One region of the Flavobacterium sp. 9 genome, then DNA from elsewhere that is predicted to be linked to it. Evidence: riboswitches for the same ligand, from Rfam matches in the RefSeq annotation. Region 1 holds a riboswitch; the other holds the start of a gene.

What was found. A riboswitch is a leader RNA that binds a small molecule or an ion and turns the genes downstream of it on or off. The one in region 1 is predicted to bind S-adenosylmethionine.
Region 2: linked by a shared signal. The riboswitch ahead of CLU81_RS00520 (TlpA disulfide reductase family protein) and the one ahead of CLU81_RS15285 (alpha/beta fold hydrolase) in region 1 are both predicted to bind S-adenosylmethionine.

Annotation. Positions count from the first base shown of each region.
Region 1 is NZ_PEEU01000001.1:3,695,027-3,702,744, reverse strand. It holds gene CLU81_RS15305 (alpha/beta hydrolase) at 164-691, opposite strand; gene CLU81_RS15300 (PLP-dependent aspartate aminotransferase family protein) at 786-1,958, opposite strand; gene CLU81_RS15295 (OsmC family protein) at 2,097-2,522, opposite strand; gene thrA (bifunctional aspartate kinase/homoserine dehydrogenase I) at 2,613-5,027, opposite strand; gene CLU81_RS15285 (alpha/beta fold hydrolase) at 5,029-6,012, opposite strand; SAM riboswitch class I at 6,091-6,199, opposite strand; gene CLU81_RS15280 (hypothetical protein) at 6,389-6,580, opposite strand; gene CLU81_RS15275 (aspartate kinase) at 7,194-7,718, opposite strand, start outside.
Region 2 is NZ_PEEU01000001.1:118,545-126,262, forward strand. It holds gene CLU81_RS00505 (NADP-dependent oxidoreductase) at 1-146, opposite strand, end outside; gene CLU81_RS00510 (helix-turn-helix domain-containing protein) at 239-616, shown strand; gene CLU81_RS00515 (aminotransferase class V-fold PLP-dependent enzyme) at 895-2,367, opposite strand; gene CLU81_RS00520 (TlpA disulfide reductase family protein) at 2,705-3,697, opposite strand; SAM riboswitch class I at 3,974-4,074, opposite strand; gene CLU81_RS00525 (nitronate monooxygenase family protein) at 4,624-5,709, opposite strand; gene CLU81_RS00530 (nuclear transport factor 2 family protein) at 5,726-6,106, opposite strand; gene CLU81_RS00535 (SDR family NAD(P)-dependent oxidoreductase) at 6,183-6,917, opposite strand; gene CLU81_RS00540 (4-oxalocrotonate tautomerase family protein) at 6,923-7,141, opposite strand; gene CLU81_RS00545 (YceI family protein) at 7,168-7,701, opposite strand.

The DNA of each region.
Region 1 (7,718 bases):
AAAAGAACCAAAACAAACAATACGCATATTTTCTTCAACAAAAATAATCTTTTTAAATGAGAATATAACAGATTCAATCTATATTCTACTAAATTAGTATAGTTTAAAGAAATATAAATGAAAAACAACCTTTGACTTTATATCATTTAGCAGAAAATCATTTTTATAACAACGATTTCAAAATATCATTACAAATTAAAGACACATTGTTTTCCAACAAATATAATTGATGATTATTGCCTTTGAAAATTTCGTGTTCTAAATTCAAATCCAAATACCATTGTGAGTCAGGTTTGTTCGGATCTTTTTCTCCAAAATATAATTTCAGTTCACAATTTGGAGATTCCGTTTCATATCGCAATCGAGTCGACGAAACAGCAAATAAATTTAAAACATTAAGACCTTTCAAAGCGGCTTTCCACGCTATTGTTCCGCCAATACTAAATCCTAAAACTGATACTTTTTCTTTTTCTAAGTTGAGTAAGGCTTCAACTGCTTTATCAATTCCTCCGTTAAGAAACTGAGCATGAATATCGCTTTCTGAAAGATTAACCGAATCAATACTTACAAGTTTAAGCATATCATAATACTGAATCTCAAATTTAAACTTCAGTAAATCTATATATTGCTGAATCCATTCCGGATTATCTCCTCCAAATAAATCTGATAAAATAAGTAATCTTGGTTTCATAGAGCCTTAAATAAAAATGTCAGACTGCACGAGAATGAAGCTAAATCTTTAACTTCGAATTCGTTCAGTCTGACAACTATATTAAATAAATTTTTTAAGAAAGTGCCTGATCTAAATCGGCAATAATATCTTTTACACTTTCCAAACCTACAGAAACACGTACTAAACCTTCTGTAATTCCAACCGATAATTTTTCTTCAACAGATAATTTACTATGTGTTGTTGATGCCGGATGTGTTACAATAGTTTTTACATCTCCAATATTTGCAGAAAGTGAGCATAATTTAATCTTATCCAAGAATTTTCTTCCTGCTTCAAGTCCGCCTTTAATTTCAATTGCAATTATATTACCACCTAAAAGCATTTGTTTTTTAGCAATTTCATACTTTGGATGTGATTTTAGAAACGGATATTTCACACTATTTACATTTGGGTGACCTTCTAAAAACTCGGCTACTTTCAATGCATTTTCGCAATGTTTGTCAACGCGCACCGCCAAAGTCTCTAAACTTTTTGACAAAACCCAAGCATTAAATGGCGACATTGCCGGTCCTGTATTTCTTGAAAACAAGTATATTTTACGGATCAACTCAGCATCTCCAACTGCAACTCCACCTAAAACACGTCCTTGTCCGTCAATCAATTTTGTAGCAGAATGAACAACCAAATGCGCTCCGTATTTTATAGGCTGCTGAATGTATGGCGTCGCAAAACAGTTATCAATTATTAAAATCAAATTGTGTTTTTTCGCAATTTGCCCCAACAATTCCAAATCAACCACGTCTACACCAGGATTTGTAGGTGTTTCAGCGTATAAAATTTTAGTATTTGGTTTAATAAAACTTTCGATTGTTTCCGGTTTATTGATATCAAAATAAGTTGTTTCAATATTCCATTTTGGAAAATAAGTCATGAACAACGCGTGAGTCGATCCAAAAACACTTCCCGCAGAAACGATATGATCTCCTGAATCCAACAATGCAGCAAAAGTTGAATATATGGCAGCCATTCCAGTTGCAAAAGCATAACCCGCTTCAGCACCTTCCATAGCACAAACTTTATCTACAAACTCAGTTGTATTTGGATTGCTAAAACGGGAATAAATATTGCGTACTTTTTCTTCTGTAAAAGAAGCTCTCATATCCTCTGCGTCTTCAAATACAAAACTTGATGATAAATATAAAGGAGTTGAATGTTCCTGAAATTGTGATTTTTCTAAATGTGTGCGTATGGCTAAGGTTTCAAAACCTAATTCTTCTTCGTTCATTTTTTTAGTTTTTCTAGTTTCAAGTTTCAAATTCCAAGTTTTTTCTATAAATAAAAACCGGAATTTAAAACTAAAACTATAGTGAGTTTTAAGTCAACCAAAAAATTATCTAATTCTCAAATTGACTAATTTTCTAATTTATAGTGCTTCGTTGTTTAATACAACTTTGTAGTTTATTGTAGCTGTTGGTTCAATTGTTTTAGAAACTGAACAGTATTTCTCGAAAGAAAGTTGTGCTGCTTTTTGTGCTTTTTCAGGATTAATATCTCCTTCTAAGTAAAAAACTACGTTGATTTCTTTAAAAGGTGTTGCTTCTCCAACTTTTACACGTTCTCCTTCAACTTCAGCGTTGAATGAAGTTATTTCCTGGCGTTGTTTCTTCAAAATCGAAATCATATCAATAGCGCTGCATCCTGCAACTCCCATTAATACAAGTTCCATTGGGCTTGCACCTAAATCGCTTCCGCCAAATTCAGCTCTGCTGTCAACGTCAACTACATGACCTCTTTCATTTTTTAGTTTAAAATGAAACGCGTCGTTTACTCTGTTTAAAGTTACTTTCATTGTGTTGTTATTTTTTTTTGTTTTCGTTTGAGCTCAAATCTAAAATCTAAACTCTAAAATCTGCTCCCGAAGCCTCGGGACTAAAATCAATTACCCTTTATCAGATAATCTCAAAATATCTCCAAATACACCTCTCGCTGTTACCGCAGAACCTGCACCGGCTCCTTGAATAACGATTGGACGATCTCCATAAGATTCAGTATAAATTTCGAAGAAAGAATCTGAACCTTTTAATCCGCCCAAAGCTGTATCTGATGGAACTGAAACTAATTTTACTTCCAGGATTCCTTTATCGTTTTGCAAATCTCCAGACAATTCACCAATGTATCTTAATACGTGATTTGGCTTTTGATCGGCTTTTATTTTCTCATAGATTGGATCAAATTCTTTTAGTTTTGTCAAGAAATCAGAAACATTTCCTTCACGTAAATGTTCCGGAATTAGGTTTTGAATTGAAATTTCTTCAAACTCATTTTGCAAATCTAATTCTCTTGCCAAAATCAATAATTTTCTTCCCACATCATTTCCGCATAAATCCTCACGCGGATCTGGTTCTGTATATCCGTTGTCAATTGCTTCTTGCAAAATTTCGCTAAACGGAGCATCTTTCGCAGAGAAATTATTAAATAAATAGCTTAATGTTCCTGAGAAAACTCCTTTTATTTTCGTGATGTTTTCACCAGAAAGATGCAATAATTTTATCGTATCAATTAGCGGTAATCCTGCACCAACATTAGTTTCGTATAAATAATTTTTCTGATTATCTGTTAATGATTTTCTCAATTCTTTATAAAAACCATAGCTTAATGTATTGGCTACTTTATTAGATGAAATTAAATCGAAACTGCTTTCGATAAGCGGAATATAATTCTCAACAAAACTTGCACTTGCTGTATTATCAATCGCAATTAAGTTCTCTAAATGATATTCATTTGCATAAGCGATAATATCTTTGATCGTATAAGCTTCTCCTTTGCTTGCAATATCATTTTTCCAGTTTGAAGTTACGCCATTTCTATTCAAAAGTAACTTCTTAGAATTTGCAATTGCAAAAACATTCAGTTTTACATCTTTACGTTTTTCAATCGCTGCAGCCGATTCTAAAATTTGATTAATCAAAGTTCCTCCAACTAATCCATGACCGAAAATAGCAATGTTGATTTTTTTAGAAACTCCAAAGATTTCTCCGTGAATTACGTTTAAAGCTTTGTTCAGTTCTTCTTTTTTAACAACCAAACTCACATTTTTACCCGTAACCGTATTGTTGAATAATATTGGAACTATTTTGTTTTTAATTAATGCTGTGTAAGGCTTGTGGAAAGTACTTAAATCCTGACCAATGATCGAAATTACCGAAACATTATCTGTTACTGTAATTTGGTTTACATCTTTAGAATAAAAGTCGTTTTCAAACTCTTTCTCTAATTCTACCATTGCAAGAGTCGCTTTATCTTTGGCAACGACCAATCCAATTCCTCTTTCTGAAGAACCTTGAGAAATGATACTCACACTGATATTATGATCGCCCATAACTTTAAAAATACGAGCGTCAACTCCTGATTTTCCAAGTAATCCACGACCCTCAAGATTTACCAAAGAAACATTTTCTAACACAGAAAGTGTTTTAATTCCTTCTTTAGCAGAATCTGAAGTAATTAAAGTTCCGCGATTTTCGTGATTAAAAGTATTTAAAATACGAAGCGGAATATTTTTTTCTAATAACGGAATTATCGTTTTAGCGTGCAGAATTGTTGCTCCAAAATTGGCTAATTCATTCGCTTCATTGAATGATAAGTATTCAATTTTTTTAGCATCGGCAACCAAATCAGGATTTGCAGTATAAATTCCGTCAACGTGCGTAAAGTTTTGAAGTTCTTCGGCATCTAAATAATTAGCAATTAACGAAGCGGTATAATTACTTCCGTTTCTTCCTAATGTTGTTGTGTCGTTGTTGTTGTTAGAACCAATGAAGCCTGTAACGATATTAACTGTTTCTCCGTTATGTAATTTGAAATAGTTGATTACATTTTTCTTCGAAAGTTGTTCTAAAGGCTGTGCATCACCAAATTTAGAATCGGTTTTTAGTAATTCTCTTGTATCAACAAAATTTGCAGGAATTCCTTTTTCAACCAAAATTGAAGTCAATAATTTAGCTGAAAGCAATTCACCTTTAGACAAAATCTGATCTTTGATTTTATTGCTGTAATCTCCGATAAGACTTACTCCTTCAAAAAGTTTATCTAAAATATTAAACTCTTCTGATAAATCAACTTGCGGATAATCTGAAGTTTGATATGCTTTAAAGCTTTCTAATAAAGGTTTGTAATTTCCGTTTTTAGCAGCTATTCTTAAAATATCTTCTAATTCATCAGTTGCATTTCCGCGGGCAGAAACCACTACGGCAATTTTTTCGCCTTGATTTACTTTATCTAAAATGATTGAAACTACCTTACTAAGTCCTTCTCCGTTTGATAACGATTTGCCTCCAAATTTTAATATTTTCATTTTATTTTTCTATTGTTTCTGCCTTAAAAATATCGGCAAGTAAATGATCTAATTGTTTGTACTCGATTAAAAAAGCGTCATGTCCGTGAACTGAATCTATTTCGCTATAAAAAACATTGTCTTTGAACTTTTTTAAGTCCTGAAAAGTTTCCCGATTTTCTTTTGGTGTAAAAAACAAATCCGAATTGATTCCGATAATATGAATCGCTGCATTTGTTCTGGACATTAAAGTTTCAAAATCGTCACTATTTCTAGTAATATCTATGGTTTTAAGCAATTGGTTCATCAATTTATACGATGCCAATTGGTATCTCTTTTGTAGTTTTTCACCGTGATGTGCCAACCAGCTTTCTATATTAAAAACAGAAAGATTGGCATTGATTGTACGCTGAAATTTTTCTTTGAATGATTCAGGAGATCTGTAACACAACATTGCGTGAATTCTGGCATCTTCGATTGGTCTTGAAGAATTATTCAGAATCTGCTCTTGCAAATAGCAATTAGCAATCATCCAGTCTGTAGATTTCCAGTCTGTCGCAATGGGAATTAGGTTTTGCGTAATATTAGGTTCTAATGCAAGAATTTCCCAGGCGATTCCTCCACCAACAGAACCTCCAATAATGGTATGTACTTGGCTAATATTTAAAGCTTCTAAACCTTTTATAAAAATTCTGGCGATATCTCTGGTAGTAAAATCCAGATAATTTTCAATTATAAACGAATCGTTTCCATTTCCCGGAACATCAAATGCCAGAATAGTATATTTTTGGGTATCGATTGTTTTTTCTTCGCCAATTAAATCATTCCACCAACCATTCTCTCCAGTTACCTCAGCGTTTCCTGTCAAAGCATGATTAACCAAAACTATAGGTGCGCTATGCAATGGCAAACCAGAAAGCGTAAAACTTAACGGTAATGAAAGATATGTTGCACCACTTTCGGTGATGAAATCTTGAATTATAATGGGACTTGGTATATTTTCCAATTTCAAATCTTTTTATTAATTGATTTGTATGTGGAAATATTAGAAAGAAAGTACTAGAGTGAAACTAGAAAATTCTTGTTGTTATCTTTCCACGTTTGGGCGTGGTAGAATGCAGCACCTTCTTCGATTTAACGAAGGGTTGCTAAGGATTCATCGGGTCTAATCCCTCGTCCTTTCTTTATAACATTTCAATACGTTTTTGAACTTAAAGGTGCAAATTAACTACTTATTTCTTAAACTAACAAATTTTATCGAAACTGATTCTGCAATTTCTTAAAGATAATTCAACCAAAAACTATTATACGCAAAAAATTACCGAACAATTTGCCCAGTAAAATTAAGCAGGTATTACCCTAATTTATGAGTGCTTTTCAAGTTAGATGAAAAGAGTTTCATTTTCTTTTGAATACATCAAAAACAATAATGAATTTGGTGCTTTTGTCTCCGCTTTTTTATCTGTTTCAGTTATTCCGAAACTTGGGTGGATTAACTCGTTTACTGGCGGTGGATTATTTCTTTCGATTTTGCTTCTGAAAAGTTTTTTTCTTAAGTAGTTTATTGTGCTCATGATATTTAAGTTTAAGTTAGTTTGCGTATTTTAATCTTTACTATTTCTTTAATTCTTTGTTATGGTAACCAAATGGAATAAAAAAACCCTTTTGGGTTTTTAATACCAAAAGGGTTTAAGTTTTTTACAACTTATATATACTTTTAGTATCAACAGACGCATACACAAATACGTGCGACGTTAAACATCTTGTTCATCTGTAGGGATTTATTCATCTTTGATTTACTTGCTATTTTAAAAAAATCTTGCATTTGTTTGTCTTTAAAAGCTTCTCGAAACTGCCGAATTATTTTTACTTATTTTTTCTCTTCAAAATCAATAAGATATAAAATTCATCAACGGTTTTATCCGATCAACATAACTATTATTTAGAAAACTAAATTTATCTTCTTGGTGTTTTTGAGGTATTACAAATGTGCGAATATTTTTTCAATTACGCAAGTGAGGATCAACAAATTAATCTTAAAAAACGTTAAAAAACATCATTTTAACGTTAAAAAACATCTTACAAAATTGGCTTTTGCAAAAATGAGCGTTAAAACCTACAAAAAATACGTTACAAATTTTCCTGTTTCAAAATATCAAAGAACAACTAACTACTATTAAAAGCCACTTACAACCAAACTGCTTCTTTATTTTTAATTTTTTCAGCCACTTTCAAAATGTCAGTAATTACTCCTCTTGAAATAGCTTGTTTGCATGCCGATGCACTTTGAATTACAATGGGAACATCTGCATAAGATTGGGTATAAATTTCAAAAATGGTATCAGATCCTTTCAATTGACCAATTGCTGACGTAACAGGTTCTGAAACCAATTTGACTTCTAATGTATTTTTCTCTACATCGAATTCCCCTACATATCTTAATACATGATTATCTGCTTGTGTGATTTTTGCAATTTTGAACGATTTATCGACTGCGTCTTTATTAAGAATGCCATTTTTTTCTAAATGTTCTTCTCTAAGCAAAGAATCGATTTTTATATCTGACAGATCAAAATCCTTCCCAATTTCTCTCGTCAAAATCAGTAGTTTTCTTGCTGTATCATTTCCGGATAAATCTTCTTTAAAAGTCGATCGCATTAATCCCAGTAAACTGGCATCTTTTAAAAGCGAAGAAAAAGTAGCTTCTTCTGT
Region 2 (7,718 bases), 3.6 Mb from region 1:
TCTGATCCGTCTTCGGTCATTTGATAATCAATCGGATTAAAACCTGAAGCTATAATTTTTACCTGAATTTGATTGTTTTCAGGTTGCGGAATTTCTATTTCTTCCAGAAGAAACTCTCTGTTTTCTTGTAGTACAATTGCTTTCATTTTTATTGTTTTATTATACAAAAATATAGTGCTAAAGCTTTATTTTTGTTATAGGTTAACCCGAGGTAACCGGTTACCAAATAGAAACTAGTATGGCAAAAATTAATGATAACGGAATACTTCGTGAAGCCAATTGTTCAGAAGAACTTATGGCAATGCGCGACAGTTTGGATGTATTGGGTGGAAAATGGAAACTTATGATTCTGCGTTTCTTAACGAATCGAACGCATCAAACGATTCATTTTAAGAAAATGCAACGTGAAATTGGAGGAATCTCGGCTAAAATGCTCAGTAAGGAATTAAAAGAACTGGAGACAAATTTACTCGTAAGCCGAACGGAACAAGATACTAAACCCGCAACTGTTGCTTATGCAATTACAGAATATGGAAAATCTGTGCTTCCCGTAACCGAAACATTGGTAAATTGGGGAATTACACACAGAGAGAAAATTATCGAATCTCTAAAGTAATTCTTTTTTTTTCGGAAACCAATTTCATTCCGTTAGGAATGTTTGGTCGGTTGAACCAAATTTGAATTGCGATTTATACGCTCCGTAGGAACGTTTGGTAAATGCTCCATAATCTATTCTTGTGTCAGATGTCCTTACAGGACATAACTCCAATCAATATCATTTTTTTTCTACCGACGAGATATTCCTACGGAATATTATCAATAAGAAACCCAACAGGTTTTAATCCCGAGGCTTCGGGACTATCGGGTTTATGTTATCAATGTTTATCTCATGTATTACTCGAAGTTAAACCATTCATTTACTTCTTCGGCTATAGTTTCTTTAATTTCAGGATTTTCAAATTCATTTGTAACCGAATTATACTCGTAATCTTTCTGCCATTTTTTAGAATGTAAAGCAACTTGTTCAATTGCATCGCAGATAAACGAAAGTTCATCATTTGTCATAATTGGATGCAGTGATAAACGAACCCAACCAGGTTTATTGGTTTGGTTTTTCTCTAAAAGTTCACTTGTAATTATTGCTGATTTTTTCTCATTTATATTAAAAAGATAATGCGCATAAGTACTCGCACAAGACCAACCGCCACGAACCTGAATTCCGAAACGGTCATTTAAAAGTCGTACAATAAGATTATAATGAATGTCTTCGATTACGAAAGAAACACAACCTATTCGATCCGTTTTAAGGTCTCCTAAAATAGACAAACCTTTTATTTTTTGAAGTCTGGAAAAACAAAGATCAAGTAATTCTTTTTCTCTGTTTTTAATATTTGAAACTCCCATTTTATCTTTTAATTCTAAAGCTAAGGCAGTTCTTATTACTTGTAGAAAGCCTGGCGTCCCACCATCTTCTCTAACTTCTATGACCTCGCTATAACAATATTTTCCTAACGGATTTGTCCATTTTACATTTCCTCCGCCGGGATTATCCGGAAAATCAGATTTGTATAATTGCTCATTAAAAACCAAAACACCACAAGTTCCTGGTCCGCCTAAGAATTTATGAGGCGAAAAGAAAATAGCATCTAATTGCTGTTTCGGATCTTTTGGATGCATATCGATTTTGACATATGGCGCCGAAGCAGCAAAATCAACAAAACAAAGTCCGCCGTTTTCATGCATAATTTTAGCTAATTCATGATAAGGCGTAATAATTCCTGTTACATTTGAACAAGCCGTAAATGAACCAATTTTTATACTTCTGTCAGCATATTTTTTAATTTCTTCCGAAAGAATATTCGGGTCGACCAAATTGTTTTCATCAGGAGGCAAAATCACAACTTCGGCATTGGTTTCATACCACGAAACCTGATTAGAATGGTGCTCCATGTGCGTGATAAAAACAACAGGTTTATCATTATCATCATTTGCTCGCAAGCCCATTATTCTTTGCAGTTTTGATAAAGCGGCCGTCATTCCGGTTCCGGTCGTAACCAAAACATCAGATTGGCTGGCATTAACAGATTTTTTTATGACATCTCTGGCATATTGATAAGCATAAGTCGAAGTTTTTCCGGTTTGACTTGAAAGTGAATGCGTATTGGCAATCATTGGACCAATTTTATTAAGCATAATATCCTCGATCGGAACGTATAATCTTCCGCTGGCAACCCAATCTGCATACAGCAAATTTTGTTTTCCATAAACCGATTTAAAAGTGTGATCTACGCCTACTGTGTTTTCTCTGAATTTAGAAAAATAACACTCCAATTCAATTGGTTTCGTTTCTGTCTCAATAGCATTCATTTCCTTATCATTTAAATTAACTAAATTTATTATTGTTTGTATTTTAAACACATAGAAACATAGATTCTATTCTAAATAAAAGATGTTTGAAAAAATCTAGATTTTCACACATAATCCCAAAGCTCGATATCATTAAATTAAGCTTTAAACACAATCCCTTTGTGATCTTAAAGCAAAGCGTAATTCTCAAAACTTTGCGAACTTTGCGTAATCCTTTGTGAACTTTGCGGTAAAATTTTCTTTGTCGAGTTAGATACAAGGCTTCTCCCGAAGTTTCAGGATTTGTTAAAACGCCTATCTATATAAAGAGAAACTATGTTTCTATGCGTTTAAAAAATTAATTTGCTTGTCCTAAAAGTGCTTTAAGCGTAGTTTGTAATTCTTCTCCGTGAAGATTTTTTGCTACGATAATTCCTTTTGAATCCACTAAATAATTCCCCGGAATTGCTCTTACACCATATAATTTAGCAACGGCGCTGTTCCAGAAAAGTAAATCAGAAACGTGTGTCCAGGTCAAATTATCATCCTGAATACCTTTGATCCAGTTTTCTTTCTTTTTATCCAAAGAGATTCCGATAATGTTGAATCCTTTATCATGAAATTCTTTGTAAGCCGCTACGATATTTGGGTTTTCTTTTCGGCAAGGTCCACACCATGAAGCCCAGAAATCCACTAAAGTGTAACCGCCTTTTAAATTTTCATAAAAGCGAACTGGTTTTCCTTCTGGATTAGTGCTGGTAAAATCAGGGGCTTTTTTTCCAACCGCCAATCCGTTCAAAACGGTAACCAGTTCTTTTAATTCTTTCACGTAAGTGGTACTTTGAAGGCTTTTATCAAGCAAAGCAATATTTTGAGTGATTTGCTCCGGCGTTAATCTGTACGACCAGTTTCTGTATAAAACATAAGCCGAAACGATAGATTTTGGATTTTCTGTAATGAATTTACTGATTTCTACATCTTTCGATTTTCTGTAGGTTTCGAATAAATTCTGAGTTTCAGAACCTTCAACTACAGATCCGCTATAGTATTTTTTTGGATTTAATTTTACAGTTATTGGACCTTTTTCAAGGAAAATATATAATGGACTGTCTTCTGTATTTACGCTTAAACCGTATAATTCAGGCGTTTTTACTTTGGTTTTAAAACTAAAATTTCCGTCTTTTACTTTTACCGAATCAATTGTGGTAAACATTTTATTGTGGAATTTCTGGAGATAAACATATTGCGCAACTGTATCTACAACAGTTCCTTTTAATTGCAAGCTGGTGTCTTGCGCCTGAGTTTGTGTAACTCCAAGAAATAAAGCGAAACCTAATAGTATTTTCTTCATTTTGTTTTGATTTTTAAGTGATAATATGATTTTTATTTTAGTTGAAATTAGACAACAGAATTCCTTTAACCCAATGCAAAATGGATTTTAGCAAATGCTATTTAAAGGGAAATTGGATAGAGTTTAATGCTTTCGCATTCGGAAAACAGCAATACTATTTGCATCAAAAATTGAATTCAAAAATTCATAAGCCGCGTATAAAGTTGAGTCTGTTTTCATTTTAAAAAATAAATAATTTCTAACATTCATGATCTTATTCAGATTTTGAGGAAATCTTTCTTATCTGTCCCGCAAGGCAGGAAGGATTTAGCACCTTATTCGGTAACAGGTTGCTAAGACATCATTGGGCCTATTCCCTCAGTCTTTCTGGATAAGTATCATACAGAAGTTTTCTGTGATACAAATATATATACTAATTCTATAAAATTAGTATAGTTTAAGAATATTTTTTCAGAAATTATTCAAACAGCCTATTTTCTATATCATAAATGACTGTAAAATAAATATTTATCTATAAAAAATTCTTTTGAAGTTTTCTTATTTTATAACATAAATTCATACACTTGATTGATGAAAAACATCAAATATCATTTTTATGTTGTAGAAAAAGCATAAAAAAACTCATTCCGTTTTTGAAATGAGTTTGCTTATTTTTATCGTAACTATATATCGCCCTGATGGGGCTCCACTTAAATTAATAAATTCTTTTCTATAAATATTACATTCCTAACGGAATTTTATTCAGCCCTGGAGGGGCATCATATTTATAGCACGAACAATTGCTATATGTTAAAAAAGCTTCAGAGAAGCGACATAGCATCAGCCTTACATTAAGCCCTGAAAGACATCATATTTACAGAAAAAAACAATTATAATATATTAAAAAGCTTCAGAGAAGCGACATGAAATTTTATACAAAAACCAGATTACAACCTCAAATCCTCAAAATAAGCTGTCGTTTCTTCAATTAAGGAATGCATTAATGCTGTCGCCTTTGTGTGTTTTAAAATTGGCGAAATTTGTCCTCCCCAGAATAATATCATATACCATTTTTGTTGATCTAGCGCTGCTTTTCGCAATGGCGAAATAAAAGTCGTTTGTAACGGAAAAGGCAGGACATCTAATTCTTTCCCTATTATATCTTTTGCGATTCGGCTTGTGATGCCGCGTCCTAGTCTTCCTGTGTAAGCTCGTGAAAGTGTTGTGTATTTTGCTGCATCCGAAAACAGCATTTCTCTGTGAATTGGTAATGCATTCGATTCATCGGTGGCTAAAAATGCTGTCCCAATTTGGGCTGCGCTTGCGCCTAATGTTAAAGCTGCGGCAATTCCTTTTCCGTCCGCGATTCCTCCAGCGGCAATAATAGGAGTTTTAATTTTTTCGCGCATTAACTGTAGTAAAACAAAAGTTCCGGTTACAGATGATTCGGCTGAAGCCAAAAAAGAAGGTCGGTGTCCTCCTGCTTCAAAACCCGAAGCGATAATCATATCAACACCTTTGCTTTCGAGAAAAATAGCTTCGTCAAGTGTTGTAGCTGCTCCTACGGTTACAATTCCTAATTTTCGGCATTGTTCTAAAACATCATCCGAAGGAACGCCAAACATAAAGCTGAAAACTTTTGGTTTAACATCTAAAATAACTTGCAATTGATTATCAAATCTCGATTGAAACGGCGCTGCTTTTTCCGGTAACGGAATCCCAACTTCGTCATAATAAGGTTTGAAAAGCGCTTTTGTTTTCTCGAATTGTTCATCGGTTAAACCGCCATCTGGAATATCATGATCCGAAACCCAAAGATTAATATTATAGGGTTTATTCGTTGCTGCTTTTATTTGCTTGTCGGCTTCATAAATTTCCTGCGGAGTTAAAGTATAAGCTCCGTAACCGCCTAATCCGCCAAGATTAGAAACCGTTGCTGTTAATTCTACGGTTGATAAATTACCGCCAAAAGGTCCTTGCAATATCGGATAATCAATTCCTAACAGTTCCTTCGCTTTTGTATTGTACCACATCGCTTTAGAGTTTAAATTATTCGCTAACGTCTGTCAACATTTTATTGACAATAATCCATTTGCCGTCAATCTTATGGAAAGATAAAAAATCCCGATAATTAAAGTTGTACATTTTAACATTAATCTCTGCAATCGCTATTGAATTCACGACTTTTATGTTCAGAATTTCACCTTTAAAAGGTTTTCCGGAATCTTTTGGACTTTGTCTGTTTTTTACGCCATCCAAATAAAGATCTACAGTTTTGAAGTAAGCTTGTCCTTTAACATCACCAAAAAGTAACGATCCGGGATGAAAAATACTTCCCAGCAACATTTCGTCTCCTTCATAAATTCCTTTGAAATAATAGTTTTCTACTACCTCAGTAATTGCTTTTATTTCTACTTGTTGATTTTCCATTTTAATTTTATTTTGTGCTTTAAGTCCTGCCGTTAAGCAGGACATCAAAGCTATTAGTATTGCAAAAGTTTTCAACTTAATTCAAATTATGTCCAGCTGCTTTACCTCCGTCAACATTGATAATTGATCCGGTAATAAAGTTGCTTTTTGCCACGGTATAAACCATTTCGGCAACATCGTCGATCTCTCCTACTCGGTTTAATAAATGTAAACCTGCACTTTGATCTGCGTTATCGCCATGCATTGGAGTTCTGATAACGCCTGGCGCAACGGTATTTATGCGGATATTTTGTTTTCCAAATTCTGCTGCCAATTGAATCGTCAATGCGTGAATTGCACCTTTACTCGAAACCGGAGCCGAAGCTGGCCATCCGCCCAATCCGTGGTTTACTAGCGGTGTTCCTATATTGATTACGACACCGCCTTTTTGTTCTAACATTTGCGGAATTACGGCTTGTGTAGTGAAGAAAGTTCCTTTTAGGTTTGTTGTTAGAAATTTATCCAAATATGCTTCGTCAACTTCCAAAAATGGTTTGCTGTCAAAAATTCCGGCATTATTTACCAATACATCTGCTGATCCAAATTTTTGAATTGCTAAAGCAACTAATTGTTTTCCGGTTTCTACATTACTCACATCGCCTGCAAACATTGCAAGATTATCTCCTGCTCCAAATTCATTAAAAGCGTTTTCTAATGCGCTTGGCGTTAATGAATTGATGACAACATTATCTCCTCTGTCCAAAAAGTATTTGGCGATTCCTTTTCCTATTCCAGATGCTGCTCCGGTCACTATTATGGTTTGTTTTTTCATGATATTTATTTTTTATCGGCTGTAATGCCTTTTTCTCTTAATACTGATACTTGTTCTCCTGCGTAACCCCAATCGTCCAATTCAATTTCCTGAATTACAACGTGAGTTAAGTGCGGATCTTTGTTTAAAACGTCTGTAATCAAATTGGTTATTCCGCTTATTAATTCCTGTTTTTGCTCGCGAGTTACTCCTTCGCGGGTCAATTCTATTTTTACGTAAGGCATGACTTTAGTTTTTAGATTATTCTAAATTAGATTGCTTGTGCAGTAATATTGAAATCCAATTCAAAATCATTGTAAATCAATGTATCACCCAAATCTTTGAAGAAATTCCCTGAACGGAATCTAATATCATATTTGGTACGATCAATAACCAATTTACCAGAAAGTGTAATTGCATTTTCAGCATTTTCTAAACTCGCTTCAAAACCAACAACATGCGAAATATCTTTTATAGTAAGATTGCCTTCAAGATAATAAGTGTTGTCTGCTACTTCTTTCACAGAAAGAATATCAAAAGATGCGGTTGGAAATTTTTCGATAGAGAAAAAATCATCTGAAGCAAGATGTCCAGCGAATTGTTCGTTTGCTGCAGTATCTGTAATGTCCAGAATTTTTATTGTAGAGGTATTAATAACAATATTACCTCCTTTTACTTTTCCACCATTCAAGATGAAATTACCTTCTTTGATACCAATTGTACCATTATGTGCACCGGTAACTTTTCTACCAGTCCATTCTACGTTGCTATTTGAGCTTACGATTTTAAAATTTGTTGTTTCCATTTTTATTGTATTTAAGT